3 regions of the Rhizobium sp. WYCCWR 11128 genome follow, and region 3 is predicted to be linked to each of the others. Evidence: predicted binding sites of a transcription regulator. Region 3 holds the regulator's gene; each other region holds the start of a gene.
What was found. Region 3 encodes LexA, which represses DNA repair genes until DNA is damaged. Its sites were predicted from a motif close to TGTTCNNNNTGTGTTCNG; they were not measured.
Positions count from the first base shown of each region.

Region 1: a site for LexA is predicted at 8,019-8,036, ahead of HX898_RS31400 (DUF5680 domain-containing protein). Genes of this name have one in related genera too.
Region 2: a site for LexA is predicted at 7,515-7,532, ahead of HX898_RS13920 (helicase-related protein). Genes of this name have one in related genera too.

Region 1 covers NZ_JACCEZ010000017.1:80,114-90,891, reverse strand. Annotated here, with positions in the region: gene HX898_RS31430 (DUF3572 domain-containing protein) at 25-333, shown strand; gene HX898_RS31425 (hypothetical protein) at 336-1,010, shown strand; gene HX898_RS31420 (GNAT family N-acetyltransferase) at 985-1,572, opposite strand; gene HX898_RS31415 (DNA polymerase IV) at 1,649-2,938, shown strand; gene HX898_RS31410 (L,D-transpeptidase family protein) at 3,031-4,284, shown strand; gene dnaE (DNA polymerase III subunit alpha) at 4,285-7,782, opposite strand; gene HX898_RS31400 (DUF5680 domain-containing protein) at 8,284-8,748, shown strand; gene HX898_RS31395 (ABC transporter ATP-binding protein) at 8,952-9,635, opposite strand; gene HX898_RS31390 (lipoprotein-releasing ABC transporter permease subunit) at 9,650-10,778, opposite strand, start outside.
Region 2 covers NZ_JACCEZ010000003.1:319,711-330,488, forward strand. Annotated here, with positions in the region: gene HX898_RS13895 (M48 family metalloprotease) at 1-910, shown strand, start outside; gene HX898_RS13900 (RNA polymerase factor sigma-32) at 965-1,828, opposite strand; gene HX898_RS13905 (CarD family transcriptional regulator) at 2,210-2,782, opposite strand; gene fdxA (ferredoxin FdxA) at 3,176-3,514, opposite strand; gene HX898_RS13915 (RNA-binding S4 domain-containing protein) at 3,709-4,113, opposite strand; gene HX898_RS13920 (helicase-related protein) at 4,116-7,352, opposite strand; gene HX898_RS13925 (DUF3309 family protein) at 8,176-8,331, shown strand; gene HX898_RS13930 (YMGG-like glycine zipper-containing protein) at 8,359-8,616, shown strand; gene HX898_RS13935 (beta-ketoacyl-ACP reductase) at 9,218-9,943, opposite strand; gene HX898_RS13940 (acetyl-CoA C-acetyltransferase) at 10,015-10,778, opposite strand, start outside.
Region 3 covers NZ_JACCEZ010000001.1:1,305,890-1,316,667, forward strand. Annotated here, with positions in the region: gene pdhA (pyruvate dehydrogenase (acetyl-transferring) E1 component subunit alpha) at 1-863, opposite strand, end outside; gene HX898_RS06340 (septum formation initiator family protein) at 1,009-1,329, opposite strand; gene eno (phosphopyruvate hydratase) at 1,466-2,740, opposite strand; gene kdsA (3-deoxy-8-phosphooctulonate synthase) at 2,890-3,735, opposite strand; gene HX898_RS06355 (VOC family protein) at 3,732-4,625, opposite strand; gene lexA (transcriptional repressor LexA) at 4,824-5,543, shown strand; gene HX898_RS06365 (ComEC/Rec2 family competence protein) at 5,524-7,956, opposite strand; gene gltA (citrate synthase) at 8,247-9,536, shown strand; gene lpxB (lipid-A-disaccharide synthase) at 9,567-10,745, opposite strand; gene HX898_RS06380 (LpxI family protein) at 10,742-10,778, opposite strand, start outside.

The DNA of each region.
Region 1 (10,778 bases), on a different contig from region 3:
AGAAAAGGTAACTTACCCAGCGAAATGCAAAGCAACTTCAAGACTTCGAAACAACAGGCCGCCGACCCGCACGAGACAGCGATCGCCGTGCTCGGCTGGCTTGCCGACGATCCCGACATGTTCGGCCGCTTCCTCGCGTTGACGGGTGTGGCGCCCGGCCAGGTGCGCAACGCCGTAAACGATCCGGGATTCCTTGCCGGCTTGATGGATTTTCTGATGAACCACGAACCGACGGCCATGGCCTTCTGCGCGGCGAGCGGCATAAGCCCGGAGACGGTGACCGCCGCCTGGCGGCATTTCTCGTCACCGGGCCTCGATTCCGGAGAATACTGACCGTGACCTCCGGGGAATTCGACATCTCGCATATCCGCCTCGGCGAACGGCCGTTGATCGTCTGCGACGTCGACGACGTCGTGCTGCAGTTCATCGGTCCCTTCCAGCTTTTCCTTCAGAGCCAGGGCCACGCGTTTCTGCCGCGATCGTTCCGGCTTCACGGCAACATCGTCTCGCAAGCGGACGGCGTGGAGATCGAGGATCAAGAGGTCAGCCGGCTGATCGAGGAATTCTTCGAGGCCCAAGAGCTGTGGCAGACGCCGCTCGACCGCGTGGTCGAAACGCTCGACCGACTTTCGGAAGAGGCCGATGTGCTTTTCCTGACAGCCATGCAGCCGCGGTTCCAGGACCAGCGCCGACGCCTGCTGGACAGGATGGGCCTCGTCTTTCCGCTGCTTGCCACCGAACAACCCAAGGGGCCGATCGTTCACGCATTGCATGCCAGCCGCTCCCTTCCCGTCGTCTTCATTGATGATATGGCGCGCAATCTGCATTCCGTTAGGGATCACGTCGCCGATTGCCTGCTGATTCACCTGATGCCGAACTCGCCCGTCCATCGTTTCGCACCGGCGGTTGCCGACGAGATCACCCGCGCCACCGACTGGACGCATGCGGCCGAGCTGATCGAGGCGCATTTTCTTTCCGGCACCTTCACGCACGCAGTTCCAGCCGCATGAGCGGCCGGCCGTCCTTGCGCCGTGCTATCGTCTCGAAACCGGCGGCATCGAAGATCGCCGTCGAGCCGATGCAGAGCGTCACGGATTTCGACTGCTTCACATGATCGATCGGACAGGCTTCGAGCAGCCGCGCTCCCTGGCGCCGCGCATGGTCGATCGCGCCGGCGAGCAGACGGTGGCTCATTCCCTTGCCGCGCAGTTTGGGCAGCAGGAAGAAGCAACTGACGGCCCAGATGGATGGATCATGCGCATCGCTCTCCTCCAGCGGCCGCGAGACGGTGCGCGGCGAATTGAACTGCGACACGTCGTGGCGCGGCCCGACCTGCACCCAGGCGACCGGCGCGCCGTCGGCATAACAGAGGATGCCAGGCGGCGGACCCGCCTTGATCCGCTCCCGCATATGCGCCTTGCGCTCGTTGGCCGCCATCTTGGTCCTCACCGCATGTGGCAGGCGCAACGCGACGCACCAGCAGTTATAGAAGCCACCCTGTGGCCCGAACACGATTTCGAAGTCATCCCAGCGTTCTGGCGTTACCGGCTCGAAACGAAGATCGTTATCCAAAGGCAAAGCTTCCACCCTATCTTGTGACTCGGAAGCTTAAGGCGTAACCTCACAATGTTCAATCTTTGTTCCCATGATGACGCCCACGCCTGACAAGACACCCGGCTTCTGTCGCGCCTGCCTTGCCGAGCAGAAGGGCGAGGCGCGCCGTTGCGTTTCCTGCGGCAGCCCGCGCCTCGTGCGCCATCGCGAACTCTACGCGCTGACGCTCGCCCATATCGACTGCGACGCCTTCTACGCAGCCGTCGAGAAACGCGACAATCCCGAGCTTGCCGACAAGCCTGTCATTATCGGCGGCGGCAAACGCGGCGTCGTCTCCACCGCCTGCTATATCGCCCGTATCCATGGCGTGCGGTCGGCCATGCCGATGTTCAAGGCGCTGGAGGCATGCCCTCAAGCGATCGTCATCCGCCCCGACATGGAGAAATATGTCCGGGTCGGACGGCAGGTGCGCGCCATGATGCAGGATCTGACGCCGCTGGTGCAGCCGCTGTCGATCGACGAGGCCTTCCTGGAGCTCGGCGGCACCGAGAGGCTGCATCACGATCCGCCGGCGCGCACGCTCGCCAAATTCGCCCGTCGCATCGAAAGGGAGATCGGCATCACCGTTTCGGTCGGGCTTTCCTATTGCAAATTTCTCGCCAAGGTCGCCTCCGATCTGCAGAAGCCGCGCGGCTTTTCGGTCATCGGCCGCGAGGAAGCGGTCGAATTCCTGGCACCGCGTCCCGTCACCACGATCTGGGGCGTCGGCAAGGCCTTTGCGGCGACGCTGGAGGCGGACGGTATCCGCACCATCAGCCAGTTGCAGCAGATGGAAGAAAACGACCTGATGCGCCGCTACGGCAGCATCGGCCAGCGGCTCGCACGGCTGTCGCGCGGCATCGACGACCGCGAAGTGCATCTCAATGATGCGGCCAAAAGCGTTTCGTCCGAGACGACCTTCTTCGACGACATCTCGCGTTACGACGATCTGGTGCCGATCCTGCGCAACCTCTCCGAAAAGGTCTCCTGGCGGCTGAAGAAAAACGGCATTGCCGGCCAGACCGTCGTCCTGAAGATGAAGACCGCCGATTTCAAATCGCGCACCCGCAACCGCAAGCTCGAAGACCCGACCCAGCTTGCCGACAGGATCTTCCGCACCGGGCTCGAGCTTCTCGAAAAGGAAACGGACGGCACGAAATTCCGCTTGCTTGGCATCGGCGTCACCGATCTCGGCGATGCCGGTCGCGCCGATCCGCCCGATCTCATTGACCAGCAATCAGGGCGGCGAGCGGCTGCCGAAGCGGCGATGGACAAGCTGCGCGACAAGTTCGGCAAGAAGACGGTCGAGACCGGCTACACCTTCGGCAGCAAGCGCGATCACTAAGGCGTGAAACCTGCGGGTGATCCAGCCTATAAAATCTTCGTTAAACTTCGTCCCATAATGTGCCGGGCAAGTATTGCGTATGGTTGGGTATCATGTTCTCGCGTCTCGTCTTCGGCCTCGGCTTGCTGTCGGCCACCGCACTCGTGCACCCCGCTCTTGCCGCGGATGCGCGCACACTGCAGATCATCGTCTCGAAGGACAAGCAGTCGCTTGCGGTCTATGATGGCACCGAGGTCGTCGCGACCTCGAAGGTCTCGACCGGCAAGGACGGCCACACGACGCCGAGCGGCATCTTTTCTGTGCTGGAAAAGCAGAAATACCACGAATCCAATCTCTATTCCAACGCCCCGATGCCGTTCATGCAAAGGCTGACATGGTCAGGCATCGCGCTCCATGAATCGAATTCGGTGCCGCGTTATCCGGCCTCGCATGGCTGCGTGCGTATGCCCGGCGCCTTCGCAAAAATGCTCTATGGGATGACCGACCGCGGTGTCCCCGTCATTATCAGCGACGGTGAACTGGCGCCGCAGCCGATCGAGCATCCGACGCTTTTCCATCCGGATGCACCGGCGATGCCGCTGCTTTCGGATGTCGAACTGCGGCCCTCCATGCCCGACAGCCCCGAGAAGCCTGTGCAGGTGGCGATGAACGACACGGCTGCGATGCCGATGCCGGCAGCGCTGCCGATTGCAGCGCCCGAACCCGAGCCGCCATCTGAGCCGATCAGCATGCTCGTTACGCGCCGGACGCTGCGCGAGACGGTGATCGACATCCAGACCCTCCTTAACCAGCTCGGCTTTTCCGCTGGCAATCCGGACGGGTTCCTCGGTCCGTCGACCGTGCAGGCGATCAAGGCTTTCAGGACATTGCGGCCGGCGGAATTCGCCGCCGACAGGAGCCTGGTCTCCGACACATTCCTCAGGGAAGTCTATGCCGCGGCCGGCAAGGGCGAGCCGCCGAACGGCGTCATCATGGTGCGGCAGGCCTTCAAGCCCCTCTTCGAAGCGCCGGTGACGATCGCCGATCCGGGACTGGCGCTTGGCACGCATTTCTTCACGTTGCATGCCGTCGATGCAAAGGCCGGCACAGCGGACTGGCTCGGTATCACGCTCGAGAACAATCTTTCCCGCGAGACGATGAAGCGGCTTGGCATCACCAATCAGGAAAGCTCGATCATCACAGGCAAGCCGATCGCCCGTTCGCTCAGCCGGATTACCATCCCCGATGAGACCCGCCGCAAGATCGACGCCCTCATCGCGCCGGGCTCGACGCTGACGATCTCCGATACCGGCCTCGGCCGGGAGACCGGCGAAGGCACGGATTTCATCACAATCACCCGCGGGTGATCAGACAAGCTCGACGTCGACGACGCCCGGGGCGGCGCGAAGGGCGGCGGCAATCTCCGGCGTGATGCGGTATTTCTCCGACAGCGCCACTTCCACTTCGCGTTTGCCATCCTCCTTGATGACGATGAAGGAAACCAGGCCGTCGCCCTTGGCGTTCAAATGGCCGGCAACCATCCTCAGCGGTCCTGAATCGCGGACATAGACGCGCAGCGCCTTCTGCATCTGCAGCGACTTTTCCTCCAACGACTGGATCGTCTGGATGCGCAGGCCGATGCCCTCCGGCCGCTCCTCGCCCGTCGCGGTCAGCACGAAAGATTTTCCCGATTCGAGCACATCGCGATACTGGTTCAGCATTTCCGAAAACAGCACGGCTTCGAACTGGCCTGAAGAATCCGAAAAGACGATGATGCCCATCTTGTTGCCGGTGCGGGTCTTGCGCTCCTGCTTCGAGATGACCGTACCGGCAAGCCGCGCATTGGCCGCGCCCTGTTTGATGGCGGCGGAAAACTCGGCAAAGGTCTGCACCCGCATCTTCTGCAGGATGTTGTTGTAGGAATCGAGCGGGTGAGCTGTCAGATAAAAGCCCAGCACCTGGAATTCCTTGAGCAGCCGCTCGGAGGGGAGCCAGGGCGAGAACGGCGGAAGGGAGATCTTCTCAGGCCCCGACGTCAGCGTGCTGCCGAAAATGTCCGACTGGCCGCTCAGCTTGTTCTCCTGGGCACGCTGGGCATAACCGAGAACACGGTCGAGGCCGGCTGCCAGCTGGGCGCGGTCCATGTCGAAACAATCGAAGGCGCCGGCATAGATCAGGCTTTCGAGCACGCGACGATTGACCTGACGCGGATCGATGCGCAGGCAGAAATCCTCAATGCTGGCAAAGGGCTTGTCGCCGCGCACCTCGACGATATGGTCGACGGCGGATTCGCCGACACCCTTGAGGGCGGCGAGCGCGTAATAGATGCGGTTGTCGCCGGTCTCGAAATGGCGGAAGGAGCTCTGCACCGAGGGTGCGATCACCTCGATGCCGAGGCGCTTGGCATCCTGACGGAAATCATTGACCTTTTCCGTGTTGGACATGTCGAGCGTCATCGAAGCGGCGAGGAATTCGACCGGGTAATGCGCCTTCATGTAGGCCGTCTGGTAGGAGACGATGGCATAGGCGGCGGCATGCGACTTGTTGAAGCCGTAATTGGCGAACTTCGCCAGCAGTTCGAAGATGTTGTCGGCCTGCGGTTTCGATACGCCGTTCTTGACCGCGCCAACGACGAAGCGTTCGCGCTGCTGGTCCATCTCGGCCTTGATCTTCTTACCCATGGCGCGGCGCAGAAGGTCGGCTTCGCCCAGCGAATAACCTGATAGTACCTGGGCGATCTGCATCACCTGTTCCTGATAGACGATGACGCCTTGCGTTTCCTTGAGCAGGTGGTCGATCATCGGATGGATCGACTCCAGCTCTTCGTCGCCGTGCTTGCGGGCATTGTAGGTCGGGATATTCTCCATCGGGCCTGGACGATAGAGCGCCACCAGCGCGATGATGTCCTCGATGCAGTCCGGCTTCATGCCGATCAGCGCCTTGCGCATGCCGGCACTTTCCACCTGGAACACGCCGACCGTCTCGCCGCGCGACAGCATCTCGTAGGTCTTCTTGTCGTCGAGAGGAATGGCCGCGAGATCGACCTTGATACCGAGCTTAGCGACGAAATCGACCGCAACCTTCAGCACGGTCAGCGTCTTCAGGCCGAGGAAGTCGAATTTGACCAAGCCCGCCTGCTCGACCCATTTCATGTTGAACTGGGTAACCGGCATATCGGAGCGCGGATCGCGATACATCGGCACCAGCTTGGAAAGCGGCCGGTCGCCGATGACGATACCGGCGGCATGGGTCGAGGCGTGGCGGTAAAGCCCCTCGATCTTCTGGGCGATATCGAGCAGGCGCGCGACAACCGGTTCCTTTGCCGCCTCCTCCTGCAGCTTCGGCTCCTCCTCGATCGCCTTGGACAGCGGCGTCGGATTGGCGGGATTATTCGGCACGAGTTTGCAGATCTTGTCGACCTGGCCATAGGGCATCTCAAGCACGCGGCCGACATCGCGAAGGGCGGCGCGTGCCTGCAGCGAACCGAAGGTGATGATCTGCGCCACCTGCTCGCGGCCATATTTGGCCTGGACATAGCGGATCACCTCTTCGCGGCGGTCCTGGCAGAAGTCGATGTCGAAGTCGGGCATCGAGACGCGTTCGGGATTGAGGAAGCGCTCGAAGAGCAGCGAAAAACGCAAGGGATCGACGTCGGTGATCGTCAAGGCATAGGCGACCAGCGAACCGGCGCCCGAACCACGGCCGGGACCGACCGGAATGTCATGCTGCTTGGCCCATTTGATGAAGTCGGCAACGATCAGGAAGTAGCCGGGGAAACGCATGCGCTCGATGACGCTGAGCTCGAAATCCAGCCGTTCGCGATAATCCTTTTCCTCGTAACCCGGCGACATGCCGAGCGTTGCAAGCCGCATGTCCAGCCCTTCGACCGCCTGGCGGCGCAGCTCGCTCGCCTCGGCGCGTTCGGCCTCCTCGGCATCGTCGGTCGCACCGGTGAAGCGTGGCAGGATCGGCTTTCGCGTCTTCAGCACGAAGGAGCAGCGCGTGGCGATCTCGATCGTATTTTCCAGCGCTTCCGGCAGGTCGGCGAAGAGCTTGACCATCTCGGCCCGGCTCTTCAGATAGTGATCCGGCGTCAGGCGAAAGCGGCTGTCGTCGGAGACGATGGCGTTGTGCGCGACCGCCATCAGCGCATCATGGGCGTCGTAATCGTCGCGTGTCGGAAAGAAAGCCTCATTGGTCGCAACCAGCGGTAGGTCGTGGGCATAGGCGAGCCCGATAATCTTCTGTTCGTGCCGCTTGTCGTAGGTGCCGTGCCGCTGCAGCTCGACATAAAGCCTGTCGCCGAAGAGACGCTTCAGCGTGAGCAGCCGGACTTCCGCCTGAGCGGGATGGCCTTCCTTGATCGCCACGTCGACCGGCCCGGTCAAGGCGCCGCTCAATGCGATCAGCCCTTCCGTGCCCGCCTCCTCCAGCCAGGAGGCGCTGATATGAACGGCCTGGTTGCTCTCGCCGCCGAGATAGGCCCGACTGACGAGATCGACCAGCCTTTCATAACCGGCATCCGTCGCGGCGAGAAGAACGATCGACGGCAGCTTGACCAGGGCCTGCTGGCCGCCGCGCTTTTCCGTTTCCAACCCGTCTTCCATGTCGATCGAGACCTGGCAGCCGATGATCGGCTGCAGACCGTCTTCCATCGCCTTCTGGGAGAATTCGAGGGCGACGAACAGATTGTTGGTGTCGGTAATCGCAATCGCCGGCTGACTGTCGCCGGTCGCCTTGTAGAGGATCTTCTTCAGTGGCAGGGCGCCCTCGAGAAGCGAATAGGCGGAATGGACCCTCAGGTGGATGAAGCCTGGCGTGCCGCCGGTCGCCTCACCCGTTGAACCCTTTGCCGTATCCGCCATGACATGCCTTCCCAATCACCCGAATGAATCGGACGCATTGTCGGCATAGAGGGCGATGATGTCCAGAAGAAGTCCCGCGCCCGGACCGCATGATTGCCATGCGGTCCCCTGAAAACTTTAGAGCGCCATGACGATGAGCGAGAAGCTGGCAACGAACATTGCGATGGAGGTGAATGCTGCGATATCACGGATCATGTCAGTCATCGGGCTCTCCTTTACTCGTTATGTTTTCAATTTGTTCCATGTATGTTCTGTTGTCAACAGGAATCTTTTCCTTCTTTGTTGTGTTCGAAAAATGCCGGGATGTGCACCTGCGAATCGCTGGGAGCCAGTACCCGATGTGATGGGCAGCAGGTTGCCCCTTCTCGGCCTGTCCCAGATCGGTCACGGCGCCTAGACGGCCAACCTCCTCGGTGGCCCGTTTATTTCCAACCTACGTTCCCTTTTTGTTCTTTACACATCGCAGCATATTTGCCAGCATCAGGCTGAGAGGAGAAGGACATGTTGGATATTGCGATGCTGAACCAATTCGTCGTGGAGGCGAAGGCTGCGACCTATGTCGGCGGCGGCGTGGCGCGCGCGCCCTGCCGGCCGGGTGCCCACGATATCGGTTTCGAACGCGGCGACTGGCGCTATCTCGACAGCTATTTCGGCGGGACCGATTTCGCCGGACAGGAAGTGGTGTGGCTCGCCGACGAGCCCGTCTGGGCGATGAATTATTTCGGCTGCATCATTGCGCCTGAGCTTATCGACGGCGCAGCAGCCGGAACGGTGATCAAGGCTGCACTTTCTGCGATGTATCGCGAGGGCCGGTTTCTTGGCGGGATGGAATTCGACCATCCGTTCGGCCACTATATCGACAGCAGCGAAGGCGGCTGCGAGCGGTTCATCGGCCACGAATGCATCATGGTCGATGGCCAGAAGGCCTATATGCTCGACTATCGCGGCGGACTGGTCATCCCCTGATCGCGGCCCGCTGCACCTTCCCCGCTCGCGGGGCGAAGGGATATGCCGCACCGGCTTTCTCTAACCTCGACGCTGCGTTTGGCACGTTCCCTCGCCCCGCTTTTACGGGGGTCCGAAGGACGGGGCGAGACGAGTGGCTCGCCCCCGGTAGGTTAGGGTGAGGGGCAGCCATCGGCGCAAACCGGACATCCTGGACCGCAGTCTCAGAAATCGACGATCTTGCCGTCGGAGATCGTCACGCGCCGATCCATGCGGCGGGCGAGTTCGTGATTGTGGGTGGCGATGAGGGCAGCAAGGCCGGACTGGCGCACCAGCGCTTCCAGTGCGTCGAAGACGTAGCTTGCCGTTTCAGGGTCGAGATTGCCGGTCGGCTCGTCGGCAAGAAGCAGGGTCGGCGCATTGGCGACGGCGCGAGCAATCGCAACGCGCTGCTGCTCGCCGCCGGAGAGCTCGCCCGGGCGATGCGAGCCACGATGGCCGATGCGCATATAATCGAGAAGCTGGCCGGCCCGCTCTCCGGCTTCCTTCCAGGAAAGCCCGGCGATCAGCTGCGGCATCATGATATTTTCGAGCGCCGAGAATTCCGGCAGCAGGTGGTGGAACTGATAGACGAAGCCGATTTCGCTGCGGCGGATGGCGGTGCGTTTCTCGTCGCTCAGGCCGTCGCAGGCATGGCCGTTGATGTTGACCTCACCGCCGTCCGGATGCTCCAGGAGGCCGGCGACATGCAGCAGTGTCGACTTGCCGGTGCCGGAAGGGGCGACGAGAGCGACAATCTCCCCCTTCGATATCGAAAAATCCGCGCCCTTCAGGATCGAGAGCAGCGTACCGCCCTGCCCGTAATGGCGCTCGACGCCGGTAAGCTGGAGAACGACGTTGCGTTTCATGAAGGCGGCATTCCTTATTCGTAGCGCAGGGCCTGCACCGGATCGAGCCTGGAGGCACGCCAGGCCGGGAAGATGGTCGCGATGAAGGAGAGCGTCAGCGCCATGACGACGATCGAGATCGTTTCGCTGAGATCCATCTCGGCCGGCAGCTGGCTGAGGAAATAGACCTGCGGATTGAACAGTACGGTGCCTGAAATCCACGAGAAGAACTGGCGGACGGATTCGATGTTGACGCAGACGAGAACGCCGAGCAGCACACCGGCAATGGTGCCGACGATGCCGATCGCCGCCCCAGTCATGAAGAAGATGCGCATGATAGCGCCGGCGCTGGCGCCCATGGTGCGCAGGATGGCGATATCGCTGCCCTTGTCCTTCACCAGCATGATGAGGCCGGAGATGATGTTCAGCGCCGCGACAAGCACGATCAGAGTCAGGATCATGAACATGACGTTGCGCTCGACCTGCAGCGCCGAGAAGAAGGTCTGGTTGCGCTGGCGCCAGTCGGTGATGGCGATCTGGCGGCCGGCCGCTTCCTCCACCTTGGGCCTCAGATCGTCGATATCGTCGGGGTTGTCGACGAAGAGCTCGATCGACTGCACCAGTCCCTCGGCATTGAAATAGAGCTGCGCTTCCTCGAGCGGCATGAAGATGATCGAGGAGTCATATTCCGACATGCCGATCTCGAAGAGACCGGAAATCTTGTAGGACTTGATACGCGGGCTGACGCCCATCGGCGTAATGTCGCCATCCGGTGACGTCAGCGTAATGAGATCGCCAACACGCAGACCGAGTTGGTCGGCCATGCGGGTGCCGATCAGCACGCCGTCGCCGGAGGCATACCCCACCATATCGCCTGATTTGATGTTGTCGGAGACCGTTTTGAGCTTGGTCAGATCCTCGGCGCGGGCGCCGCGCACCAGAGCGCCGGTGCTGCCGCCGGCCTGGGCGGAGGCGAGCACCTGGCCTTCCACGAGCGGTAGCGCCATCTTGACGCCAGGTACGGCGGCGAGCTTGCTGCTGAGGACCGGATAATCGGTGAAGGGGCCGTCGACCGGCTGGACGATCATGTGGCCGTTGATGCCGAGGATGCGCGAGACGAGTTCGGTGCGGAAGCCGTTCATCACGGCCATGACAATGATCAGC
Region 2 (10,778 bases), on a different contig from region 3:
CGCCGCCTTCTCCCGCCAGCAGGAGCTGCAGGCCGATGTCATCGGCGTGCGCATGCTCGGCGAAGCCGGCTACGACCCCTATGCTGCCGCCCGGTTCCTCGATTCAATGGCGGCTTACAGTCGCTTCATGTCGGTTGATCCCGAAGCCGACCAGAGCCTTGACTTTCTGTCGAGCCATCCGAATTCGGCCCAACGCATAGAACTTGCCCGCACCCACGCCCGCGCCTTCGGCCAGGAAGGCTCGGTCGGCGACAAGGGTCGCAATTATTATCTCGACGGCATAGACGGGCTGCTCTACGGCGACAGCCCGGAAGAAGGCTATGTGCGCGGCCAGACCTTCCTGCATGGCGGTCTCGGCATCCGCTTCGACGTGCCACCGGATTTCCACATCGACAACAAGGTCGAAGCCGTGATGGCCACCGGCCCGAACGACATCGCCGTCCGCTTCGACGGCGTCGCCGACAATCAGAACCAGAGCCTCACCAACTATATATCCAGCGGCTGGGTGACCGGCCTCGACCCGTCGACCATCCAGCCGATCACCATCAACGGCATGGAAGCAGCTACCGCGCGTGCCAGCGCCGACCGCTGGGATTTCGATGTGACCGTGATCCGCAACAATTCGCAGATCTTCCGGTTCCTGACCGCCGTGCCGAAAGGCAGCGGCGCCCTTGAGCCAACGGCAAATGTGCTGCGCGCGAGTTTCCGCCGCATGACGCCGGCAGAGGCGGCCTCGCTGAAGCCGCTGCGCATCCGCGTTGTCACCGTCCGGCCGGGTGAAAACATCTCGACACTCGCCGCCCGCATGATGGGCACAGACCGCAAGCTCGATCTCTTCAAGCTCATCAATGCCCTGCCCACGGGTGCAGCCGTTGCAACAGGCGATCGCGTCAAGATCATCGCCGAATGAAAAAAGCCCGGCTTGCGCCGGGCCAGTCTGTGCTGCTGGAGAGGGGAATGAATTTTAGGCGTAGGCGGCCATGTGCGGGTCGGCGCTGACGAGGGCGCTGCGAAGCTTCTCCATCGCCCGGCTTTCGATCTGACGCACGCGCTCCTTGGAGATGCCGAGATCGGCGCCCAGCTCTTCGAGCGTGGCACCGTCTTCCGCCAGGCGCCGGGCGCTGATGATCTTCATCTCGCGTTCGTTGAGGTGCTTCAGCGCCGAGGCCAGCCAGACGCGACGGCGCTCGCCGTCGATCATGTTGGAAACCTGCTCATCCGGCAGAGGATCGTCGCTGACGAGGAAGTCCATCTTCTCCGCGCTCTCGGCATCGCCGGAGACCGATGGCGCCTGCAGCGAGGCGTCGTTGCCGGAAAGCCTGGCATCCATTGTCTGCACATCCGAGAGGCTGACGCCGAGGGCAGCGGCGATTTCCTGGTGAATGGATTGCAGCGTCAGCTGGGTGTCGCCCTTGGCGAGCTTGGCGCGCAGACGGCGCAGATTGAAGAACAGCGCTTTTTGCGCCGAACTCGTGCCGCCGCGCACGATCGACCAGTTGCGCAGGATATAATCCTGGATCGACGCCCTGATCCACCAGCTTGCATAGGTGGAAAAGCGCACGTCGCGTTCCGGCTCGAAGCGGGCGGCGGCCTCGAGCAGACCGACATAGCCCTCCTGCACCAGATCGCTCATCGGCAGGCCGAAATTGCGGAACTTGCCGGCCATCGATATGACGAGGCGCATATGAGCCATGGCGATCTGGTTGCGCGCGCCGCGGTCGTCATGATCCTTCCAACGGGTGGCGAGATCGTGCTCTTCCTGGCGGGCGAGATAAGGCGCGGCCATCGCGATTTTGATCATGCGCCGATCTGCAGACATGTTCTTCATTTCGATCTCCCGAAACAGGCCTCTCTCGCCCTGAAATGAACAATAAAACTCATCTTCCGGAACATCGCTGTCCGGATTGAATGGGGTTCTGAATGCATAAAAGCCTCGCCCCTGGACTTTTCAGGGGGAGGCCCTATTTCTCATCATGTGCCGGTAAGACGGCCGGGCTGGACCTGTTTCTTCACTTTGCCGGATGGGCAATATAGAAAAGGCATGATCCGCTCCTCATCGAACATTGACGGAATAGCAGTTCGCCCGTTGAGGCCGTTGCCCGACGAGCAGTTCGCAATTACGTGTGATAAACGCGGCAGTCGGGAAAAAGTTCCAATAAAAAAACCCGGCTCGAAGGCCGGGTTTTTTGATAGAAGACAGGCGTCGCTTTTATGCGGCTTCGTCCTGTGAATCGTCTTCTTCGATCGCCTTGCCGCGCTTCGGACCCTTGTTGAGATTGGTCTCGACGAGGCGAACGGCTTCGGTTTCCGACATCTTGTTGACAGCGGCGATTTCGCGCGCCATGCGGTCGAGCGCAGCCTCATAAAGCTGGCGCTCGGAATAGGACTGCTCGGGCTGGTTCTCGGCACGATAGAGATCGCGCACGACTTCAGCGATGGAAATCAGGTCGCCGGAATTGATCTTGGCATCATATTCCTGGGCGCGGCGGGACCACATGGTGCGCTTGACGCGCGCCTTGCCCTGCACGACCTTCAAAGCACGCTCGACGAAATCCGTTTCCGAAAGCTTGCGCATACCAATGCTCATCGCCTTCGCGACCGGAACCTTCAGACGCATCTTGTCCTTCTCGAAATCGATAACGAAAAGTTCGAGCTTCATGCCGGCAACTTCTTGCTCTTCGATAGCGGTGATGGTACCGACGCCATGAGCGGGGTAGACGATCGATTCACCGGTCTTGAAGCCGTGACGTGCTGTAGAAGGCTTTTTCTGCTGAGTCGTCATTCTATTCAAAAACTCCCTGTTACGCTTCCGGCGGCGGCCGGAGCCGGGTCAGTCAGGCCCGGGTGAGACGGTAGTATCCGTCGGGTGACTTCACTCTGGTCCCATCGGGCAAAAGCAAAGACTTCTTGCGCACGATCTTGGGACCCGGCGCTCAAAGCGTTGATATGTCACGGAAACCGTGTACGGATTTGTTTTGCTTTCGTGATGGTTTTGGGCATGCGTCATGCCACAAATGGAACAGTAGACGAAACCTATCATAAAAATATGAGGAAATCAATAATTTGCTTCGCTTGAGTCATGCGGGCAACACATGTCACCCATATGCCTCACGCAGCTTTTAAAACGTTTTGCCCCGCGGTCCCCCGAATCCGGGGACCGAATGTGGGCGCTGTCTCAATCGCCGGAACCGGGCTTGTCCGAAAAATACTTTTCGAATTTTCCGGTCTCGCCATCCATGTCCTTGGCCTCGGGCAAAGGGTCCTTCTTGACCGTGATATTCGGCCAGATCGTGGCATATTCGGTGTTGATCTTCAGCCATTTGTCGAGGCCCGGCTCGGTATCGGGCTTGATCGCCTCGGCGGGACATTCAGGTTCGCAGACGCCGCAATCGATGCATTCGTCGGGATGGATGACGAGGAAATTCTCGCCCTCATAGAAACAGTCGACAGGGCAGACTTCCACGCAATCGGTGTATTTGCACTTGATGCAATTGTCGGTCACGACATAGGTCATGAAGAACTCCAGGATTTCCATGCGGATGGGGCCGGGCAACCTGGAACGTCGCGCCTATCCCCGTGCCGGAGGAAAAGCGTGAGCAGGCTTGGGAGGCAAGCACGCTTCCGGCAGGTTGTCAGTGACCTATCGGCTTTATCGCCGGATTTCAAGGATAAACGATCTGCAAAAGCCGCCGCCGCAGACAGAGTTTTCTAATCCTCGTCCGACATCAGCCTGTCGATTGCACGTCTTTCCTTTTTGGTCGGACGGCCGGTGCCGCTGGCCCGGATCGCCTGCTCGTAGGCCGTGAGACGTTTTGCCTCATCGGGCGGCGGGGATTGGTCGTCGTAGAGCAGACGCGCCTCCTCGTAAGGCCCCCGCCGTTCGCCGGCAAGGCGCATGACGAGAACGACATCCCGCCGCTCCAGCGTCAGCTCGATACGGTCGCCCGGCTTGACCATCTGGCTTGGATGGCTGCAACGCTCGCCGTTGATGCGCACATGGCCCGATTGGATATGGCTCTGCGCCAGCGAGCGCGACTTCACCATGCGCGCGAAGAACAGCCACTTGTCGATGCGCTGGCGCGAACCGCTTGTCGGCTGTGTCTCCCCGCTCATGATTACTTCTTCATCTGCTCCTTGAGAGCTGCGAGCTTGGCGAAAGGCGAATCCGGATCGATCGGCTTCTCCTTGCGCGGCGGCTTGGCCTCGAAGCGCAACGGCTGCGAGCCGCCACGATTGTTGTTGCGGTCGTTGCGATCGTTACGCTCGCCGCGATCCTTGCGATCACCACGGTCCTGCCGGTCACCGCGCGGCTGGTCGCCCCGTGGTTGGTTATTGCGGTCGCCTCTTGCCTGCTGCGGCCGGCCACCATCGCGACCGCCGCCTTCCTTGCCACGGTTCTGGCGATTGTTGTCGCGGCCGTCGCCATTGCGATTGCCCTCGCCGCCTTCACCGCCGCCCGGCCGGCGATTGCGGTCGCCGCGCTCCTGGTTCTGACCGCGCTGCTCGCCCTGGCCGCCACGGCGTTCGCCATGCCCGCCGCGCGCCTGGCGCTGATTGTCGTTGCGACCGCCAAGACGCCACAGAAGAACCGGCTTCGGTTCCGTCGGCTCGCCGGCTTCCCCAGGAGCAGATCCTGCTTCCTCGGAAGCCGATACCGCTTCCGCAGGAGCGGATGTCTCGATCGGTTCGGCCGGAGCGGGAGTTTCGACCGCTTCCGTCACCGGCGCGTCGGCGACCGCCGAAGCCGCCTCGGTTGCGGATGGCTCGGCAGCAGTCTCTTCCGCAGCGCCATCGGCATCGTCGTGATCGGCCTTCTCGGCTGTCTCTTCCGCAGGCGTTTGTGCGCTGGCGGCAGGCACCGAGGCCACATCCTGCGCTGCAAGATGTAGTGATGCCTCTTCCGCCTTCACGGCATCGGCGCGATAGCCGAGACCCTTGAGGATTTCTTCCATGTCCTCGAGCGTCGCACCGAGGATCGACAGCATCGCCGTCGTCGTCGTGAAGCGGCGGCCATCATAGGCGCCCTCCGGACGGTTGTTTTGGCCGGGCTTCCATTGCAGCAGCGGACGGATGATATCGGCCAGCCGTTCCAGGATGTCGATGCGTACGGCTCGCTTGCCGAGGAAACGGAAGCCGGCGAGCTTGTAGAACATCCGCTCGAAGGTCGGATCCGTGACGACGGAGGTGCGGCCAGCGGCAAGCACCGGAATGAGATCACCGTAGCCGGGCTTGTCGAGACCGTCGTTCTTCAGCGCCCAGAGCAGCGTGATGAGCTCGGCCGGCGCCGGCTTCAGAAGTGCGGGAACGAAGATATGATAGGCGCCGAAACGCACGCCGTAGCGGCGCATGGAGGCACGGGCCTCCTGGTCCAGCGACTTCACCTCTTCGGTCACGTCGCGGCGGAAGAGCACCCCGAGATTCTCGACGAGCTGGAAGGCAAGCCCTTTGGCAAGGCCCTGCAGATCCTCGGCGCGCGACAGATCATCGAGCGGCTTCAGCACCGTGCTGATATGATGATTGACGAAGCGCTCGATGCGGGCGGCGACGTGATCGCGGGCATTGCCCGTCAGTTGTTCGTCGGCCAGCAGGATCACGCGCGGACGCATGATGTGATCGCTGCCCGAAAGCCGCGCCACCGGGTCGCCCAGCCAACGGATCAACCCATCCGAACCGATCACCAGATCGCTGTTGCCGGCGGCATGCATCCGGGCCGCGCGGGCTTCGAACTCGAGCCCGAGCGCCTTCTGCGACGCAGCCTGAACCGCCTTGGCATCCGGTCCGTCCGTTCCCGCCACCGGCGTGAAACGGAACCCGCTCAATTGCCCTACATGATGTCCTTCAACGAAGACATCGCCATTCACACTGATTTCAGCTTCCAGCATCGCATTCTCTCTCAGGCGCTTCATGAGCACAGATGTCCTGCGATCAACAAAGCGTTTCGTCAACCTTTCATGTAACGCGTCGGACAATCGATCTTCGATTTCCCGCGTCTTTTCCTGCCAGTGTGTCGGATCGGCAAGCCAACCGGGCCGATTCGAAACGTAGGTCCAGGTCCTTATCTGCGCGATTCGCGCCGAAAGCGTGTCAATTTCCCCATCTGTTCGATCGGAGCGATGAACCTGCTCCGCAAGAAACTGCTCATTCACCGTGCCATAGCGGACAAGATCGGAAAAGAGGGTCGAGATAAGATCGGCATGTTGTGCTGGGGTGATACGCCGATAATCGGGAAGCGCGCAAGCCTCCCAGAGTTTTTCGACGCGCGCCGGCCTGTCGGCAAGATCGATGACCTCGGGATAGCGCGAAAGCTGTTCCAGCGCCTGCTGGTCGACCGCAGGCAACGCCCGCGTCAGCCCCGGCACGCGCGGTCCCACCTCAAGGCTGGCGCGCAGCGATGCGATTGAGGAGAAGTCCATCTCCGTCGTCCGCCACTGCAAAACCTTAACGTTGTCGAATTCGTGCCCCTCGATGCGCTGCACCAGTTCGTCGTCGAAGGGCGAGACTTGCCCGGTGACGCCGAAGGTCCCGTCCCGCACATGCCGTCCGGCGCGCCCGGCGACTTGGCCGAGTTCGCCCGGATTGAGATTGCGGAACTGGTAACCGTCGAATTTCCGGTCCTGGGCAAAGGCGACGTGATCGACATCGAGGTTGAGGCCCATGCCGATCGCATCGGTCGCCACCAGATATTCGACGTCGCCCGCCTGATAGAGCGCCACCTGCGCATTGCGGGTGCGCGGGCTGAGCGCGCCGAGCACCACCGCCGCGCCGCCGCGCTGCCGGCGGATGAGCTCGGCGATGGCATAGACCTCGTCAGCGGAGAAGGCGACGATGGCCGAGCGCTGCGGCAGTCGGGTGATCTTCTTCTGCCCGGCATAGAAAAGATGCGAAAGCCGCGGCCGCTCGACGATAGTGATGCCGGGCAGGAGCTGCTGCAGGATCGGCCGCATCGTTGCCGCGCCGAGCAGCAGCGTTTCCTCGCGGCCGCGAAGATGCAGGATGCGGTCGGTGAAGATATGGCCGCGTTCGAGATCGCCGGCGAGCTGCACCTCGTCGATCGCGACGAAGGCGGCCTTGGTCTCGCGCGGCATCGCTTCGACAGTGCAGACGGAAAAACGCGCATTGGGCGGCGAAATCTTTTCCTCGCCGGTGACCAGCGCCACATTCTGCGCGCCGACCTTCTCTACCACCCGCGTATAGACCTCGCGCGCCAGAAGCCGAAGTGGCAGGCCGATCACGCCCGTCCCGTGCGCAACCATGCGCTCGATGGCATAATGGGTCTTGCCGGTATTGGTCGGCCCGAGCACCGCGGTCACACCGCGCCCGCTCAGAATCATCGGCTGCGAAATCAGAGTCATGAGTCCATGCAAATGAGGCGGGTGGCCTCAGGAAAATCTCGGCTCCTCGATGGAAGCTGGACAACACATGGACAGCTGCCGTCGCAAACGCAAGGGCAGATTTCAAAATGCATCGGGGATTACGACCTTTGCGAGTCCCGTGGAACGCCCGAATTTCCGATTCGGAACAGCGCAAGAACGAATCAGCGACGAATCGATGACTCCCGCTGATTCAGCTTTTGTTCACGGCTAAGTATTGATTTTGAATCACTTTTTCCCACTAGATGCTGAATCGCGAGACTCTCACCTGTTCATATTTTCGCTATCGCGACTCCGCAATTCCCGCCCGATCTTGGATAGGCGAAAATCCGCCCGAAATTAACCTCTCGACCAAAGCCGGAACGAATCGGAGACGAATCGCTGACTCCGCCGTTTTCGCCTTTCGTTCACGCCCACATCTTGTGGCGCTATCAGGTCCAGGTCCTAGATGCGCATGGGCGGCAGATCCTTCGCCCCGCCCTCGTCAGATCGGCATTAATCTTTCGGAAACCGGATTCAGACGGCGTTAAGTCGCAGCGTTAACTCAGGGGCGGCCACTCTCGGCTCGCCGATCAAAAACGGAACGAATCGCTGACGAATCGGCGACATCGCGATTTTCCCGCTTTGTTCACCGCAACATATTGTATTTAAATGTCTTTTTAACCATAGCGGCAATTTTCGGAAATGACGGAAATTAAACCGTGAATCAGGCTTCGTCACATTTCCAGAGCTTAACCGGGAACAAAAATCGCCAATACGTGTTTCCAGTCCATCCAAATTGCGGATGAAATGAAGGAAACACACCATGCTTGGCACGATACTACTTGTTATCCTCATTCTGCTCTTGATTGGAGCCTTGCCGAATTGGGGTTATAGCCGTGGCTGGGGCTATGGACCTTCTGGCGGTTTGGGGCTAGTTCTCGTGATTATCATTATCCTTGTACTAATGGGCCGCGTCTAAAGGCCAACTAACCTGGGGAGTTACGACATGATGAAGAAGATTGTTCTTATTGGTGCGCTCGTGGGCGCACTCGCATCTTGCACAGCGACCGAGCAAGGCACGGCGATCGGCGCCGGCACTGGCGCTGTTATCGGCGGTGTCGTCACCAACAGCTGGGGTGGTGCCGCCGTCGGCGCCGTTGCCGGCGGTCTGACTGGCGCTCTGATCGGCCAGTCGGTCGAACGCCGCGGCTACTGCGTCTATCGCGACCGCTACGGTCGCCGCTATGAGGCTCGTTGCCGCTGATCGGCACAAGCATATCGGACTCCCAACGGGCGCTTCGGCGCCCGTTTTCTTTGCCGGTCGTATCCGTCAACGAGACGTTGACAATCGGTTGCGAAAGTCAAATCTAGCGCCGCCCAACGGGCAGGCACATATTTCCTTCAGAGCATGATGCCGAAAAGTGTGAGCGGTTTTCGGACGACATCATGCTCTCACTGTAAATGTAGAACAGGATGATTTTAGGCCGACCCGGCCTAAGATCATCCTGTTTTGGAGCGCAACGGACAGGCAGAGCCTCCCGACGCACCGGAAAGGAAACGCTTCCATGATTCAGATTTTGCTGAATTCCCTCGTCGCCGTTCTCATCGCGTGGGCTTTCCTGACAACCGCAATATCAGCCCTCAGCGCCAATGATCTTTCACTGCGCAAAGTGCCGGCCAGAGTTCGGACACAGCGACGTCCGAACACAGACCGCCGCTCTTGATCTTCCCGAAACAGCGCGACTGCTCCGGCCACAAAATCGCAACCGGCATCACGAGACGCCCATAAACAGCGATGGCGCGATCCTGCCGGACGCGCCATCGCTTTGAATCTAATTCCTACTGTCGACGTGAAGACAGAAAGCCTAGGCGAAGAACTGTCCGCCATTGGCCGTCAGCGTCGAACCGGTGATGAAGCCGGCATCGTCGGAGACGAGGAAGGTGACGCAGCGCGCGATCTCTTCCGGTTCGCCGAGCCGGCCGACGGGGATCTGCGGAATAATACGTTCGTTCAGCACCTTCTCCGGCACGGCAAGCACCATTTCCGTTCCGATGTAACCGGGGCAAATGGCGTTGACGGTGATGTTCTTGTTCGCCCCCTCCTGAGCCAACGCCTTGGTAAAACCGAGATCGCCCGCCTTGGCCGCCGAATAATTCACTTGGCCCATCTGGCCCTTTTGGCCGTTGATCGACGAGATATTGACGATACGGCCGAAGCTGCGGTCACGCATGCCGGTCCAGACCTGATGCGTCATGTTGAACAGGCCGGTGAGGTTGGTATTGATCACCTCGTGCCATTGCTGCTGCGTCATCTTGTGGAACATCGCGTCGCGGGTGATGCCGGCATTGTTGACGAGGATTTCGACCGGACCGATCTCGCTTTCGACCCTGGCAATTCCCTCGCCGCAGGCGAGGTAATCCGAAACATCCCATTTGAACACCGGAACGCCGGTAACATCGTGGAAGGCTTTGGCCTTCTCGTCGTTGCCGGCATAGCTGGCGGCGACCCTGTATCCGGCATTTCTCAGTGCCATGGATATTGCCGCGCCGATGCCGCGTGTACCCCCGGTGACCAAAGCCACTCTGCTCATGTTCCGCTCCCCTTTTGTTTTTCGCCCCGCCGCTTGGCGGGATCTTCAATCAAATATGGATCGTATGCTATTTAAAGCGCTTCAAAGCACATGGCCACACCCATGCCACCGCCGATGCAAAGCGTGGCAAGACCCTTCTTGGCGCCGCGGCGCTTCATTTCGAACAGCAGCGTGTTGAGAACGCGCGCACCGGAGGCGCCGATCGGATGGCCGATCGCGATCGCTCCGCCATTGACGTTGACGATCGACGGATCCCACCCGAGATCCTTGGTGACGGCGCAGGCTTGCGCCGCGAAGGCCTCATTGGCTTCGACGAGATCGAGATCGTTGACCGACCAGCCGGCCTTCTCGAGCGCCTTGCGCGAAGCCGGGATCGGTCCGGTGCCCATGATCTGCGGATCGACACCCGCTGTTGCCCAGGAAACGATGCGGGCGAGCGGCTGGACGCCGCGCCGGACCGCCTCCGCTTCGCTCATCAGCACCGCCACAGCGGCACCGTCGTTGAGGCCGGACGCGTTCGCGGCCGTGACCGTGCCGTCCTTGTCGAAGGCCGGGCGCAGCTTCCCCATCGCCTCGATAGTCGCGCCGTGACGGATATATTCGTCAGCATCGACCGTAACGTCGCCCTTACGTGTCTTGATGACGTAGGGGATGATCTCGTCGACAAAGCGACCGGCCTTCTGCGCTGCCTCCGCCTTGTTCTGCGAACTGACGGCGAACTGATCCTGGTCGTCGCGCGAAAGCTGCCACTGGCGCGCAACATTCTCGGCGGTGATGCCCATGTGGTAGCCGTGGAAAGCGTCGGTCAAGCCGTCCTTGATCATCGTGTCGATCA
Region 3 (10,778 bases):
ATCTTCTGCACTTCCTCCTTGGAGCGATACTTCGCCGGATCGGACATCGAGTGACCACGATAACGATAGGTCAGCATTTCGAGGATGATCGGGCCTTTGCCGGAGCGGCAATGTTCGAGCGCCTCGTCGGCCGCCGCCTTGACGGCGCGAACGTCCATGCCGTCGACCTGAATGCCCGGGATGCCGAAGCCGGATCCGCGAAGCGAGTAGTTCGACTGCGCGGTGGCGCGGGCGGTCGAGGTACCCATGGCGTAACGGTTGTTCTCGACGATATAGACGATCGGCAGCTTCCAGAGAGCAGCCATGTTGAAGCTCTCGTAGACCTGGCCCTGGTTGGCAGCGCCGTCGCCGAAATAGGCGATGGAGACATTGTCGTTGCCGCGGTAGCGGTTTGCGAAGGCAAGACCCGTTCCGAGCGAGACCTGGGCGCCAACGATGCCATGACCGCCGTAGAAATGCTTCTCTTTCGAGAACATGTGCATCGAGCCGCCCTTGCCATGGGAATAGCCGCTGCGGCGCCCGGTCAGTTCCGCCATGACGCCACGCGCTTCCATGCCGGTTGCCAGCATATGGCCGTGATCGCGATAGGCGGTGATGACCTGGTCGCCATCCTTCTGCGCCATCTGCATGCCGACGACGACAGCTTCCTGACCGATGTAGAGGTGACAAAAGCCGCCGATGAAGCCCATGCCGTAAAGCTGACCGGCCTTCTCCTCGAAGCGGCGGATCAGCAGCATCTCGCGATAGGCCTTCAGCTCTTCATCGCGATCGAAGTCGGCTACCGGGCCTCCATTCGATGCTTTGGCTGCCGGTTTTGCTGCAGTTTTGCGGCTGGAAACGGTCGCGGTCTTTCGCGGCGCCATTCAACCCTCCCTATGGGTTTGTCGTTTCTTGGTGGCGCGTACCATAGGGAAGAAATATGACCACAGCAATGCCATAATTGCATGGCTCGTATTCGGCGCTAAATTGTTGGAAAAACTAGGAAAATTCCAATTAACCTGTTTCCGGTTAATTGGAATAGTGGTTGAATACGACGATCTCGTCCGCGCGCGACATGTTGAGCTGATAACGCGCTTTTTCGTCCAGCATATCCTTGTCGAGCGAGCCGTCACTCAGGAGCGCGACCTGATTTTCCAGATGTTCGCGCTTCGCCTTCAAGACCGCAAGCTCTTTTTCGCGGGCGACACGCTGACGCTCGAACGTCTCCGTCGCGCGCAGGCCGTAATCGCCATGAATGCAATGATAACCGAAATAGGAGAGGAAGGCGACCGTCATGGCCGGAATGACGAAGCGACCGATCTTTCTCTTCTTATGATGCTTTGTCCACATACACGCATGCTCTTGAACGCATTACCAATTCGTTCAATCTAACGCGCAGAGATTAACCGTTCGTTGACTCTAAAAAACGGGCAACAAAAAACCCGCGCCGGGAGGCGCGGGTCAAGCCATTAGAAATCAGATCCGATCAGCCGCGAATGATCGAGCGGCCGGCATACTGGGCCTGCGGGCCGAGGCCCTCTTCGATGCGGATCAACTGATTGTACTTGGCAAGACGGTCGGAACGCGACAGCGAGCCGGTCTTGATCTGACCGCAGTTGGTGGCGACCGCGAGATCGGCGATGGTCGAATCTTCGGTCTCGCCGGAGCGGTGGGACATGACGGCGGTATAGGCCGCCTTGTGCGCCGTGTTGACGGCATCGAGCGTCTCCGTCAGCGTGCCGATCTGGTTGACCTTGACGAGGATCGAGTTGGCGACGCCCATGCGGATGCCGTCGCGAAGACGGGCGGAGTTGGTGACGAAGAGATCGTCGCCGACGAGCTGGGTCTTCTTGCCGGCCAGGTCGGTCAGCGTCTTCCAGCCATCCCAGTCGTCTTCGGCCATGCCGTCCTCGATCGAGATGATCGGATACTTGGCGGCGAGCTCGGCCAGGTATTCGGCCATGGCGCCCGACTCCAGCGTGCGGCCTTCACCTTCGAGTACGTATTTGCCGTCCTTGAAGAATTCGGTCGAGGCGCAGTCGAGGCCGAGGCACATGTCGTCGCCCGGCTTGTAGCCGGCTTTCTCGATCGACTTCATGATGAAGTCGAGAGCTTCCGGCGCGCTCTTCAGGCCGGGTGCGAAACCGCCTTCATCGCCGACATTGGTGTTATGGCCCTGCGCGGCAAGTTCCTTGCGCAGCGTATGGAAGACTTCCGAACCCATGCGCACGGCTTCGGCGATCGAATCGGCGCCGACCGGCAGAATCATGAATTCCTGGAAATCGATCGGGTTGTCGGCATGAGCACCACCATTGATGATGTTCATCATCGGCACCGGCAGAAGGCTGGCGGAAGCGCCGCCGACATAACGGTAGAGCGGCAGGCCGGACGCCTGGGCCGCAGCCTTGGCAACGGCGAGCGATACGCCGAGGATGGCGTTGGCACCGAGGCGCGACTTGTTCGGCGTGCCGTCCAGCTCGATCATGATGTTGTCGATCTGGATCTGGTTTTCGGCGTCGATACCGCCGATCGCGTCGAAGATCTCGGTGTTGGCGGCTTCGACCGCCTTTTCGACACCCTTGCCGAGGTAGCGCTTGCCGCCGTCACGCAGTTCGACCGCTTCATGCGCGCCCGTCGAGGCGCCCGAGGGAACCGCCGCGCGGCCCATGCTGCCATCTTCGAGATAGACATCGACTTCGACGGTGGGGTTGCCACGGCTATCGAGAATCTCGCGGGCGATGATATCGGTGATTGCAGTCATGGGTTCTTCCTGCTCGGTGGGTGATAAATGGTTCGAAACCTGTCTTAGTCGAAGGCGTGCAAATTACAATGCTGCAATAGCCTTCGGACCAGCGTTCGGATGTGGCCTATAGTACGATCATGTCAGACTGTTGAACGTCAAGCTGAACCTTAGGCCTTGGCGACCGCATCGAAGGCAAGCAGCTTTTCGAGAAGCCGCGGCATGTCCTTGAGATAGACCATGTTCGGGCCGTCGGAAGGGGCATTGTCGGGGTCCTGATGGGTTTCGACGAAGACACCAGCAATACCGGCAGCCACAGCGGCGCGCGCCAGGGTTTCCACGAATTCCCGCTGACCGCCGGAGGATTCGCCCTGGCCGCCCGGCTGCGCCACGGAATGGGTCGCATCGAAGATAACGGGCGCGCCCATCGCCGCCATGATCGGCAACGAACGCATGTCGGAAATCAGCGTATTGTAGCCGAATGAGGCGCCGCGCTCGCACAGCAGCACGTTCGGATTGCCGCTGGCATTGAGCTTCTTCAGGACGTTCTTCATATCCCAGGGAGCGAGGAACTGGCCCTTCTTGACATTGACGACGCGGCCGGTCTTGGCGGCGGCGATAAGAAGGTCGGTCTGGCGGCAAAGGAAGGCCGGGATCTGCAGGACATCGACGACCTTTGCCACCTCCCCGCATTGCTCGGCGGTATGAACGTCGGTCAGGACGGGAAAGCCGAATTCCTTCTTGAGGTCGGCAAAGACCTCCATGCCCTTTTCGATCCCGATACCGCGTTCGGCCGAAAGCGAGGTCCGGTTCGCTTTGTCGAAGGAGCTCTTGTAGACGAGGCCGATGCCGAGCTTTCCGCAAAGCTCTTTCAGCGTGCCGGCAACCATGAAGGCGTGGTCGCGGCTCTCCATCTGGCAGGGACCGGCAATCAGCGACAGGCGGCCGGTATTGGAAAAAGTGACCTGGCCTTGGCCTTCGCCGATCCTGACTTCGGAATTCGTATCAGTGCTCATCGTGTTTCCTCGAAGGCGAAGAGCGTGCCCTGCCCGGGCGCGGGCTTCACCAGAATGCGATTGTTCTTGCGCGTGTATGTCACCCCGTTAGCAGCCAAATGCGCTTCTGTCACGGCAAGATCGGCGACAGTGAAGAGGATTGCCCGGCCGCGCAGGCCGCGATCTGCGGATGAGCCGGCGATGTCGAAATAGGCCTCCAGCCCTTCCGGCGTCATCAGGCTGATTTTCGCATTCGATGCTGCGATATTGACGCCGAACCCGGTCTTCTCGACTGCCGATTGCGCCACGGCAAGGCTGACGAAGGCAGCGAAGGCGGCCGGCTCCGGCGTGCAAAGCGCGATCTCGATTAGGCCGGTGACGCCATTGGCATGCGTCTCCAGCGCGGCGCGGTCAGCCGGCAGCGTGACGCGCTCGACGGTGAAGAGCAGGAGATCAGGCGCGCGCAGGTCGCCGGCGAAAGCCAGCTTGAAGCCGGCAATCGTCTCGGAACCGTCCGGCATCGTCATCGGCCGGGTGAACTGCAGCATCTCGCCGGCGCTCGATCCGTTGCCGACGAAATTCTGATGATCGATGCCGGCATCCTTGCTGCCGAAAGCCAGCCCCGAAAGCCCCTCCTCGCCACAGCGGAAGCGAAAGGCCTGGTTGCGGGCGGTGAAGACATTGCCTTGCCGCGCTGATGCCTCGCTCTCCTCGACGCTCGCAATCCCGAGCGGCTCCAGATAGGTCTTGTCGGCAAAGAAGACGCAGGCATTCTCCGTTCCGAAGGGATGGCGCGCATCGGCGGCAACAGTGAAGCCGAGCTTGCCGAGCCTCTCGCGCGCCAGATCGATATTGACGACCGGCAGCACGACATGATCCAGCGGGTGCGGTTTGGCGGAGTGCTCGTTCATGATATCCCCCTCTCCTAACACGGCAGAGATGTGTGAGAGTGCCGCCCAAGGCAAGACTTGTGTGCCAATCCGGCGAATGAAAATAAAAATCTCAACGAGTTGGCGCCAAGTTTTACGGAAATTTAGCTACTTGCGGAACACATATGGAACATATAGTGTCTGTTCTGGATTTGTTTCAATCACGAGGTCACAACGTCGATGCTCACGCGCAAACAACAGGAGCTTCTCCTTTTCATTCATGAGCGCATGAAGGAATCCGGCGTTCCGCCATCTTTCGACGAAATGAAGGATGCCCTGGACCTCGCCTCCAAGTCCGGGATTCATCGCTTGATTACGGCGCTGGAGGAGCGAGGCTTCATTCGCCGCCTACCGAACCGCGCCCGCGCGCTTGAGGTCATCAAGCTTCCGGAGGCCTACAGCCCCAGCATTCAGCCCCGGCGCGGCTTTTCGCCGAGCGTCATCGAGGGCAGCCTCGGCAAACCGCAGCCGGTCACCGCCCCTGCTCCCGCAAAGCCCGTCGCCGACAACGGCAACTCGGTCTCCGTGCCGGTCATGGGCCGAATCGCTGCCGGTGTGCCGATCTCGGCGATCCAGAACAATACCCACGACATCGTCGTTCCGGCCGACATGCTCGGCTCCGGTGAACATTATGCGCTGGAGGTCAAGGGCGATTCGATGATCGACGCAGGCATCTTCGACGGCGACACCGTGATCATTCGCAACGGCAGCACCGCAAGTCCTGGCGACATCGTCGTTGCTCTCGTCGACGACGAAGAAGCGACACTCAAGCGCTTCCGCCGCAAGGGCGCCTCGATCGCGCTGGAGGCCGCCAACCCGGCTTACGAGACCCGGATTTTCGGGCCGGACCGTGTCAAGGTTCAGGGTAAACTCGTCGGTCTCATTCGCCGCTATCACTGACATTGGCTAGGCCCGATTCGGTAAAGCTGTTGCTGCGCCAGTCATAGGCGCGATGGCGCATCCATGGCCGCGACAATGCATCGAATGCGGTTGCGACCTCCAGGCCGGCGTCCGTGAAGCGCAACTCGATGGATCCGGTCCTGCGCAGCGTCTCACCGGTGAAGAGCGTCGCACCCGAGCGGCAGCTGTTGAAGCGAAGGCGGACCGAGGTCACGACGATATCGGCCGCGTCGCATGCCGGACCGAGATAGGCGGCATTGTCGATGACAGCAACCACCTGACCATTGGCGAGCCTTGATGTGCACCAGGCCTTCTTGACGCAGGAAAAGCGGTTTGCGTCACCGCCCGCTGTGGCCGCCCGCATCGCGGTCCTTGCTTCGTTCTGCTGATCGCGGGAAAGCCTGACGCGGCGGTCTTCTCCCTCAGGCGGGATAGCAGGACCATCCAGCATCTTCGGCGGATCATGCCTCGGCAGGACCAGCGCTCTCTGCCACTGGTCGAAGATGAAATCCGGCGGTCTTTCACGGTTGGACGCCATGGCTGCCGCCTCGACGATTGCGACGAGACTGCCATCCTCCGAAATCACCAAATCCGGCGGACGGGGACCCGGCAGAAGCAGCAGGATGAGCGTTGCGACCGCGATGATCGATGTGCCGACATGGCGCAACCGGGTGCGGAGCAGCGTCAGCAGCAGAAAGCCTGCCACGGCGACGGCGAAATACCAGGCGGGCAAGCGGCCGACGTCTATATTGCCATCCCAGCCGGACACCGTCTTTGCGACCGCGATCACCAGATCGAGGCCGAATCCCACCACCTTCCAAGGCAAAACGTCCAGGCCGAAAGGCATGAGCAGCATCGCCAGCAGGCCGGCCGGCATGATGATGAAGGAGATGATCGGCATTGTCGCGAGGTTTGCCGGCAGGCCGTAGGCGGTCAGGCGATGAAAATGCTCGATCGAAAACAGCGCGGTGGAAAAACCGCCGATCAGCGAGGTCAGGAAGATGCCGCCGAAGAAGCCCGCAACCGTAACGAATGGCCTGATGATCGGCAGCTTCAGGAAGGCGTTTTCGCGGACGCGCCGGTCCTTCCACAGCTGATAGCCCGAGACCAGCGCCAATGTCGCTGCAAAAGACATCTGGAAGCTCGGACCCAAAACCTCGGACGGCGAAATGACGATGATGACGAGCGCGGAGAGAGCGACATTGCGCAGGCTGATCGACGGCCGGTCGAAGAAGACGGCAACCAACATGATGGCCATCATGATGAAGGCGCGTTCGGCAGAGACCGCAAAGCCCGAAATCAGGAAATAGGCGGTGACAGCGATGAGCGCGCCGGCGGCAGCGATCTTCTTCGTCGGGTAGGCCTCAGCAATGCCGGGAAAGAGGCTGAGCAGCATCCGGAAGCCGACGAAGAAGATGCCGGCCGACAGTGCCATGTTGAGGCCGGAGATGGCGATGATATGAGCCAGACCGGACTGGCGCAGCGCCTCCGTCGTCTCATTCGAGATGGCACGCCGCTCGTCCGTCACCAGAGCAGCGGCGAAAGCGCCGGTGTCGCCGGGCAGGATCGACCTTATGCGGTCACCAATGCCGCTGCGCAGCCGGTAGAGCCCTTCGAGCAGCGTTTCAGCCGTCGATCTGGCAGCCTGGGGACCAGCCTGCGCATCGACCTTCGTCGGTGCACCGTAGAAGAAGCCGTTGGCGCCGATGCCATCGAAATAGGCACCGAAGGAGAAGTCGTTGAGTTCGGGAAGTGCCGGACCTGCCGGCGGCGTCAGCCGCGCCCTGCCGGTAATGATATCGCCGATCTCGAAGGCCGCGTCCGCGCCGCGGGCGATGGCGGTGATGCGTTCCGGCCGCCGCTTCAGCTCCGGTGCCCTAGTGCCGGTGACCGCAAGAATGTAGCGCCACCGCCCGCGACCATCGCCTTCGCGCCGCTCGACACGGCCGGTCACCGTGGTCGTCACTGATGAATCGAGGATCACGGTCGAAGCCCGCCGGCTCTCGAACTGCGCCGTGACCATGCCGCAGACCACGAGCGAGAGCGCCAGCAGCGTTGCCCGCACTGCCGCCCGGCTGCGGCTGGCGATGAGAACCGCCACTGTCACCGCCGACAGGCAGAGCAGTGATGCAACGAGGGAAAAATCCGATGCCGCGAGAAACCAGACGGCTGACCCAGCGCCGAGGAAGACCGGCGAAAACAGCAGCAGGCGGCCATGGTCCGCCTCTTCGCCCAGCATGCGCATGCCGGCACGCAGCAATTGCGAGGCTGCGGCCGGCAGCCGGTGGCGCAATGGTGTCGCCGACTGCGTCCGTGTCGGTCGCGTCACCACGACAGGTGGTGAAAAACTGGAGGAGTCGGCAAGGCCTTCGCCTGCTTCCGGCCGCAATTCGACTGTCGTCAACTCCTGCATGAACCGCCCAAGCCCGGCTGCGAAGGCGGCCAGAATGCAACCTCCAATCAAATCCGGCAAGAATAATCGATTGAAATATGAGGGAAAATCGCGAGCGCCAAAAGACCAGTCGAATCATCAGCTTCCGATATGCGTGCGGCTCATCGCTGCAGTGCCTAAAAGGTGATACCGCAATGCACAAAATGCCATCACGGTAACTTGGCATTAGCTTCGCGATCATATAGCTATCGGTGAGGACGCTTAACCCCTATGGCGCTTTTATGGCGCCACCGCCATTTCGGAGGATCAGCATGACGGATCAAAGCGCTACAATAAAAATCGGTGACAAGTCTGTCGACCTTGCTGTCAAAAGCGGCACGATCGGCCCGAGCGTCATCGATATCGGTGCCCTCTACAAGAACACAGCTTCCTTCACCTACGATCCGGGTTTTACCTCGACCGCATCCTGTGAATCGAAAATCACCTACATCGACGGCGACGAAGGTGTCCTGCTGCATCGCGGCTATCCGATCGAGCAGCTCGCCGAGCACGGCGACTTCCTCGAGGTCTGCTACCTCCTGCTTTACGGCGAACTGCCGACCACCGTGCAGAAGAAGGATTTCGATTACCGCGTCACGCACCACACCATGGTGCACGAGCAGATGAGCCGCTTCTTCACTGGCTTCCGCCGCGATGCGCATCCGATGGCCGTCATGTGCGGCTGCGTCGGCGCGCTGTCGGCCTTCTATCACGACTCCACCGACATCACCGATCCGCACCAGCGCATGGTCGCCAGCCTGCGCATGATCGCCAAGATGCCGACGCTTGCCGCCATGGCCTACAAGTACCATATCGGCCAGCCCTTCGTTTATCCGAAGAACGACCTCGACTACGCCTCGAACTTCCTGCGCATGTGCTTTGCCGTGCCTTGCGAGGAATATGTGGTCAATCCGGTTCTTGCCCGCGCCATGGACCGCATTTTCATCCTGCATGCCGATCACGAGCAGAACGCCTCGACCTCGACCGTCCGTCTCGCCGGTTCGTCGGGTGCCAACCCGTTCGCCTGCATCGCCGCCGGCATTGCCTGCCTCTGGGGGCCCGCGCATGGCGGTGCCAACGAAGCAGCGCTCAACATGCTGAACGAAATCGGCACGGTCGATCGCATTCCGGAATATGTCGCCCGCGCCAAGGATAAGAACGATCCGTTCCGCCTGATGGGCTTCGGTCATCGCGTCTACAAGAACTACGATCCGCGCGCCAAGATCATGCAGAAGACGACGCATGAAGTGCTCGGCGAACTCGGCATCAAGGACGATCCGTTGCTCGAAGTGGCGATGGAGCTGGAGCGTATCGCGCTCACCGACGAATATTTCATCGAGAAGAAGCTCTATCCGAACATCGACTTCTATTCCGGCATCACGCTGAAGGCGCTGGGCTTCCCCACGACCATGTTCACCGTGCTCTTCGCGCTTGCCCGCACCGTCGGCTGGATCGCGCAGTGGAACGAGATGATCGAGGATCCGGAACAGCGCATCGGCCGTCCGCGCCAGCTCTATGTCGGCGAACCGAAGCGCGATTACATCCCGGTTTCGAAGCGCTGATCGCTTCCAACGACCCAAAAGAAAACCCGGTCAGAAACGACCGGGTTTTTTCTTTTTCAGCACGTCGAGAAGGATCTCGGCGGCGTGCTCGCCGGGCGGCTTTTCGGTCTGCATGCGTTGCCAGACGAGATCGTAGCCCTCGTTCATCGCCTTCAATTGGAACGTGTCGGCCGACAGCCGCTCCATCCAGCGCGCCAGGCTGGCGCCGCGGACGATCTCGTTCAGATATTCCGGCACGACGGCATAATCGGCGATGATATTGGGCAATGCGCCCGTCCATACCTTGATGCGCCGGGCGAGCAGGCGGATAATCCAATCCGTCTTGTAAACGGACACCGTCGGCACGCCGGCAAGGGCGAGTTCGAGGATCACCGTGCCGGAAGCTGCCATCGCCGCATCCGCCTCGGCAAGGGCCTTCCATTTCTGCGCCGGCCCGACCGCCACCTCCGGCGGCGTGGCCCAGCCGGCGACGAGCCCCTTCACCAGCGCTTCGTTGTGCGGCACGGTCGGCAGCAGGAATCGCATCGGGCCGTTGCGGGCGACAAGTTCCTTGGCCGCATCCTCGAAGAACGGCAGCAGTTTGGCGATTTCGGAGGATCTAGATCCAGGAAGCATCAGGATCGCCTTGCCGGCTCCCTCGACGGGTGCGCGCATGGCGCGCTGCCGCCGCGCTTCGAGCAGCGCCGGATCGGCGGTCAGGCGATGGCCGACATAGGTGGTCTCAGGCCCGCCGAGCGCACGCATTGTTGCCGGCTCGAAGGGCAGGACGGCGAGCACATGATCGACATAGGCGAGCATGCGCGTGGCGCGATATTCCTTCCAGGCCCAGACGCTCGGACAGACATAATTGACAACCGGCAGATCCGGCAGCGCGGTGCGGACACGCTTTGCGACGCGATGGGTGAAATCCGGGCTGTCGATGATCAGAAGAATATCCGGCCTTGCGGCGATGATGGCAGCCGTCGTCTGGCGGATCAGGGTATAGAGCCTTGGCAGCCGGCTCAGCACCTGGGTGATGCCCATAATCGACAGCTCGGAGAAATCGAACAGGGATCTCATGCCTTCGGCCTGGAGCCCCTCACCGCCGACGCCGACGAGTTCCACCGGTCCGCTATGAATCCGCTTCAGGGCGGCGATGAGATCGGCACCGAGCAGATCCCCCGACACCTCACCGGCAATGACGGCGATCTTCAACGGCGCCCCGTTCATTCGAGCCCCCATGCCGGCAGGCCGCGATCGATG